Regions from separate parts of the Massilia haematophila genome, predicted to be linked through region 1. Evidence: predicted binding sites of a transcription regulator. Region 1 holds the regulator's gene; the other holds the start of a gene.
The links. The regulator FliA, encoded in region 1, starts transcription of late flagellar genes. The targets are predictions, from matches to a motif close to CTAAAGTTTNNNNNNNNNNNGCCGNTA.
Positions count from the first base shown of each region.

Region 2: a site for FliA is predicted at 1,120-1,146, ahead of ACFOPH_RS00420 (flagellar protein FliT). Genes of this name have one in related genera too.

Region 1 is NZ_JBHRVV010000001.1:2,982,116-2,985,318, forward strand. Features, by position in the region: gene motD (flagellar motor protein MotD) at 1-498, opposite strand, end outside; gene ACFOPH_RS13300 (flagellar motor protein) at 500-1,243, opposite strand; gene ACFOPH_RS13305 (RNA polymerase sigma factor FliA) at 1,225-1,953, opposite strand; gene ACFOPH_RS13310 (MinD/ParA family ATP-binding protein) at 1,969-2,829, opposite strand; gene flhF (flagellar biosynthesis protein FlhF) at 2,822-3,203, opposite strand, start outside.
Region 2 is NZ_JBHRVV010000001.1:82,932-86,134, reverse strand. Features, by position in the region: gene ACFOPH_RS00425 (M13 family metallopeptidase) at 1-895, opposite strand, end outside; gene ACFOPH_RS00420 (flagellar protein FliT) at 1,221-1,478, shown strand; gene ACFOPH_RS00415 (FimV/HubP-related protein) at 1,997-3,203, opposite strand, start outside.

The DNA.
Region 1 (3,203 bases):
AACCTCGATCGCATGCGGATCGTCCTTCAGCAGGCCGGCGACCACGCCCAGCGTCGCGCGCGATGCCTCGCCCAGCGCCGCCTGGCCCTGCGCGAACAGCACGCTCTCGCTGATCTCGACACTGACGCCGCGCGCGGTCTGCACCACGCGCACCTTGCCCGATTCGACCAGCGGCGCCAGCGAAGCGCCCAGGTCGCGCGCCAGGGTATTCATGCGTTCGCGGTCACGCCTGGCCGCCTCCGCCCGCTTGCGCGCGATGATGCCCGACAGCGGTAGCGGCTCGAGCGTGCTGCTGGCCTGCGGGGTCTGCGGATTGCCGCCGAAGGCGCTGCCCAGGGCGTCGGAGAGCACCTTGTACTTGCCCTCGTTGACGATGGAGATGGCGTACATCACGACGAAGAAGGCGAACAGCAGCGTGATCAGGTCGGCGTAGGAAATCAACCAGCGGTCACGGTCCTCGCCATGCGGCTGCGCATCGTCGTAGCGTTTGCGCGCCATGTCAGCGCTTCGCCAGCAGGCTGGCCACGCGCTCTTCCACCACACGGGTGTGGTTGCCGCTGGCCAGGTCGTGGAAGACCTCTGTGAGGATCTCGTACTGCACCACCTGGTCGGCGACGATGGCCTTCAGCTTGTTGCCGACCGGGAGGAAGAACAGGTTGGCCAGCCCCACGCCGTACACGGTCGACACGAACGCCACCGCGATGCCCGAACCGAGCCGCGACGGATCGGACAGGTTTTCCATCACGTGGATCAGGCCCAGCACCGCGCCCAGGATGCCGATGGTCGGCGCGTAGCCGGCCGCCGATTCCCAGATGCGCGCGGCCTGGCGCTCGGCGAATTCGAAAGCGTTGATCTCGGTTTCCAGCAGGTTGCGCAGCTTCTCGGGCTGGATGCCGTCCACCACCAGGCGCAGGCCCTTCTGGATGAACGGATCCTTGGTGCCCATGTACTGCTCGAGCGAGAGCAGGCCGTCGCGCCGCGCCGTCAGGCTCCACAACGCGATCGCGCTGGCCAGCGGCTGGCGCTGGCTGCGCGGCGGGAAGAACACCCAGCGCAGCATGCGCATGCCGCGCAGGAAGCTGCGTGCTTCGGATTGCAGCAGCACCGCGCCGAAGGTGCCGACGACGACGATGGCGAAGGCCGCCGGCTGGAACAGCGAGGCGAAGCGGCCGCCGTCGAGCGTGTGCCCGACGAACAGGCCGGCCAGCGCCAGCGCCAGGCCGATCAGGCTGGCGAAGTCCACAGTCTCTCCCGCAGCGAGGCACGCAGGCGCGCCACGGCTTGCGTGTGCAGCTGCGACACGCGCGATTCGGAGACGCCGAGGACGGCGCCGATTTCCTTCAGGTTCAGCTCTTCCTCGTAATAGAGGCCCATCAGGATCTTCTCGCGCGGCGGCAGGTTGTCGATCGCCTCGATCACGGCCGAGCGGAAGTCGGTGTCGAGCAGCGCGCGCAGCGGGTCGGCGTCGTCGACCGCGTACCGGTCGAGGAAGCTGTCGTTGCCGTCGTCCTCGTGGAAGTCCTCGTAATAGACCAGCTGGTGGCCGCCGCCTTCGAACAGCATGTCCTGGTAATCCTCGAGCGGCAGGTTGAGCGATTTTGCGACTTCCGATTCGCTCGGCGGGCGGCCCAGGCGTTGCTGCAGCGTGGTCATGGCGGTCTCCACTTTCTTCATGTTCTGGCGGGTGCTGCGCGGCATCCAGTCGTTGGCGCGCAATTCGTCGACCATCGCGCCGCGGATGCGCAGCACGGCATAGGTCTCGAACTGGGCCCCGTGGTTGTCCTCGTAGCGGTTGATGGCGTCGAGCAGGCCCATCATGCCGGCCTGGATCAGGTCGTCGACCTCGACCGAGGGCGGCAGCTTGGCCTTCATCTGGTGCGCCAGGCGCTTGACCAGCGGCTGGTGCTGGGTGAGCAAGTGATTCTTGTCCGCTTTCCCTTTGACGGTATACATGCTTGTGCTTTTTTCTTAAGAGCCGACGCGTACATTGAAACCGGCGTCAAAACCAGCGCCGCCGTGGCGCCCCACTTGGGCCATGCCCGGCAAGGCGAAGCGCCCGGCGAGCCGGCGGAACGCCACCGACGCCCCGGCCAGCGGGAAGGCGTCGACCACGGTGCGCCCGAGGCGGGCCGCGCGGTGCAGGTATTCGTCGGCCGGCACCGAGCCCATGGAACTCAAGGTTACTGCAAGGTAACGACTTGCCGCCGATGCCATATTATCGTAAACCACCTTGGCCTCAGCCTCGGTGGCCCCGGTGATCAGGATGCCGAAAGGACGGCGCCCGAACTCCTGGGCCAGGCGCTTGATCAGCGCATAGGCGTTGGTGATCGAGGTGGCGCTGTTCGAGACCTGCACCACGATTTCGGAATCGGCCAGCATCGGCACGGCGAAGCCGCCTTCGCGGTTCAGTTCGCCGTCGACGATGACGATGCCGCCCTGCCCTTTCACCATGACGTCGAAGGCCTTCGCCAGGCGGCGTTGCTCATCGCTTCCGGTACGCGGCACGACGCCGTCGCGCGCCAGCAGGGCAACCTGGAAACCCTGCGGCGCCTGCTGGACCACCTGGTTCAGCGCGCACTCCTGGCGCGCCACCTGCATCAAACTGACGTGGCGTTCCATCTCCAGGTGGCGGGCGACGCCCAACTCGCGTTGGCAGGCGTCGACGATCATCACCTCGTTGCCGGCCTGGGCCAGCGAGGCGCCCAGGTTGACCAGCATCGCGGCCTTGTCGTCGCCCGGCGTGGCCGAGAGGAACGTCACCACGCGCGGCTTCGGCCCGGCCAGCATCCGGCGCAGGCCTTCGGCCTGGTCGAAGTCGAAACTAGCCAAGGCGCACCCCGCGCAGGCTGCTGTCGCCGGCGACGTTGCCGGTATGCGCCATCACCAGCGGCAGGTCGGCGTCGTCGAACTGGTTGCCGGCGTCGCGGCGGCCGCGAAAGGCGCGGTCGACCAGCATGGCGCGGTCGGCCAGGTGCAGGTCTTCCGGCACGCGCTGGCCGTTCGAGATGTAATGCAGGTTCAGTTTCTGGCGAATCACGACGTCGAGCACGCTGCCGATCGAGGCGGCTTCGTCGAGCTTGGTCATGATGCAGCCGTGCAGGCCGCTGCCCTGGTAGGCGCGCACCACTTCGTTCAGGGTCTCGCCGGTGGCGGTCGCGTTCAGGCACAGCAGGCGCTTCACATCCGCGCCGGCGCCGGCCAGC
Region 2 (3,203 bases), 2.9 Mb from region 1:
AGTCCACGCCCGGCGCGCGGCTGGCGAAGTCCTTCAGGGTCCAGACATTGTTCGACTTCTGGATGTCGCTCGACTCCTCGCGCGTGGCATGGGTTTGCGCCAGCGCCAGTTCGAGCTCGAACACGCGCGCGGCGCGTTCCTCGGCCTTGTCGAAGCCGGCCAGCTTCAGCATCGCGGCGATGTGCTGCTGGTACTTGGTGCGCAGCTCGGCCATGCGCGCATTGTTCTCGAGGTAGTAGGCGCGGTCGGGCATGCCCAGGCCGCCCTGCAGCAGGTAAGGCAGGTTGCGCGTCGGATCGGTCAAGCCCTGGGCGATCCAGACGCCGAACAGGTTCTCGGTGAAGAAGTCGGTGGCGTTGAGCGGGTCGACGTCGGCGCGCACCGAGGCGCCCAGCGCCCGCACCAGCGCCGCCTTGTCCTTGATCGCGGCGATCTGCGCCAGCATCGGCTTGATCGGCGCCAGGCCGCGCTTCTCGATCGCCGCCTCGTCCATGTAGGCGGCGTAGAAATCGGCCACCTTGCGCGCCTCGCCGCTCGTATCCTTGGCCGCGCCCAGCTCCTCGATCATCTTGGCGATGCGGGTATTGGTGTCCTCGGCCAGCGCACCCATCGCGCTCCAGGAGCCGCGGTCGGCCGGGATCTCGGTCTTCGCCAGCCAGTCGCCGTTGGTGTAGGCGAAGAAGTCGTCGCCCGGCAGCACGGTCATGCCGGCCGGCTTGTGGGCGGGCTTATTGGCGGGCGTATTGGCGGGCGTATCGGCCTGTTTTTCGGCTTGCTTCTCGGCTGGCGCCGCCGGCTGCGCGGCGGCCTGGCCGGCGGCGACCGCGGGCGTGGCCAGGGCGCCGCACAGGGCCAGGGCGATGCTGGTCTGGAGCAGGGTCGGACGTGTCTTCATGGATTCCTCGTTTTCGTTTCCGGTGACTGTTGCGGCGCCAGCGCGGCGCGGATGTGGTTGCTCACACGGCCGAAGTACTTGGCCACATCATTTTCCATCATATTCGCATCGCGCACCTCGACGGGAGCCGCGCGTGGCGCAGGAAAACGGGGTGTCGGCCTGGAGCATGAAAGCCGGGCGCATCGCCTTGCCAACATATCTTTCAAATTTTTTTAGCAAAAGGGCTAAAGTTCTGGATGCCGCTGCCGTAAAAGGAAGACAAGCGGTCATCCGGCCGGAAAACTATTGTCGCGGTGCCAACATGAACCAGAATGAAGTCCTCGCTATGTACGAAAATATTGCCGGCCTGACTGGCAAGATGGCCGCTGCGGCGACCTCGGGGGACTGGAACGGCTTCGACAGCCTGCAGGGCCAGTGCGCCGCCCAGGCTGGCGCCGCCGCGACCGGCGTCCCCGCGCTGAACGGCGAACGCCGCCTGCGCAAGATCGACCTGCTCAAGCAGATCATGGCCAACGACCGCGCCATCCGCGACGTGACCGAACCCTGGATGGGTCAGCTCGACCGCGCGATGCGCGCGCACTGAGCCTGGTTCCCAAATAAGAAGAAAGCGCCTGCGGGCGCTTTTTTGTTGTCCCTAGGGTGGGCAGCCCTCCGCCCACGCGGCGGTGATTGGAGGTCGCCATATCGTTCGCGAGGACCGTGCCGCCGCGTATCCCCGCGTGGGCGGGACCGCCGGTCCCGCCCACCCTACCGGGCAATGCTCCCGACCAGTCGCCACCCAACAAGTCGCCACCCAACAAAAAAAGCGCCCGCAGGCGCTTTTTTTGCTGCGACAGGAAGACTCCCGCCGCATGAATTCGGAGAGCGAGCACCAGGCTAGTGCTGGTGATCGCCTCTTTGCCGGTTGCATCCGGCGTCTCCTGCCGCTGTTGGCAGCGAGACCGCTTCCGGAGACAGGCGTCTTGCGACGTACGTCCGTTTATCGCGCCACGCTATCGGTGGTGGCTGCGCCGGACCCTGTGCCGTTTTTTGTGGTTTTGTTAACCAACGAGGCCAGTATAACCGAATTAATCAGCTTGTGTAGACGATTTGTGCGCGCCCCTATTCCGGCCGAACAATTATTTTTTCGTCCACGTTTTCCGGCGCCTCGGCTGGGGCCTGCGGCGCCGGCCTGTTGCGGCGGACCGCCATCAGGCGCGCCTTGACGGCCGCCATCAGACTCGGCTTCGTTTCCGCCGTGCCGTCCTGTGGCAGGACGACGACTTCCGGCTCGCGCGCCGTCCTCAAGACCTGGCCGGCCTGCGCGCGCCGGCGGCGCAGCAGCACGGCCACGCCCAGCAGCGCCAGCACGGCCGCGATGCCGGCCGCGATCGCCAGCCAGGGCGTCGGCTCATTGGGCGGCGGCGCCGGCTTCGGCTTGCGCTGGATGCGCGGCGCCGGCTTCGCTTGGGCGTCCGGCTTTGGCGCGTCCTGCGCCGCGGCTTCGGCGGCCGATTTCACGCCGGTCGCGACCTGCAGCACCTTGACCTTTTCCTCGAGCTGGCCCAGTTCCTGGCGCAGCGCCTCGTTCTTCGCGCCGAGCACGGCGCAGGCCTGGGCCTGCGCCTGGACCTCGGCCGGCTGAGGGGCGCAGGCGGCGGGCGCATCGGATCCGGCCGCGTGCCCGGCCGCGTGCTCGGCCGCGTGCCCAGCCGGGATGGCGGCAGGCCGCTTCGGCGCGGGCGTCGCATCCTTTGGCGCGGCCACGGCCGACGGCGCCTGCACATCCTGCGCTTGCGCCGGCGCGGCGCGGCGCTTCGGCGGCGCCGGCTTGCGCACGGCCTTGGCCGGCGCCGCATCCGTCGACGCTTTCGCCGGCGCCGCCACTGGCGCCGCCGTCACGACCGGCGCCGGAAGCGGCGCAGGTGCAGGTGCAGGCGCAAGCGCAGGCGTGGGCACAGGTGCGGCTGCGGGTGCCGGCGCCGGATGCGGGTCCGGCGTAAACCACAGCGTCACCAGGCGCACGTTGCGCTGGCCGCCGTCGACCAGCTCCAGGTAGACGTGCAGGTGGCGGCTCTCGACCGGCTTGCTCGACGTCAGGTGCAGGAACTGTTTGCCGCCCTGCCGTATCACAGCAATGTCGAGGCTGGACAGCAGCGCCGGCAGCGCGATGTTCGCGCCGCGGTAGACGTCCGGATGCGCCAGGCGCGCCGCCACCGGCCTGGACGGGTCTTCGACCAGGGTCAGCTCGACGTCGGCGGCAAGCGCCTGCCCGATGTGGGAGCGCACCCGCGCCTCGCCCAGTTCGGCGGCATGGACGGGACCGAGC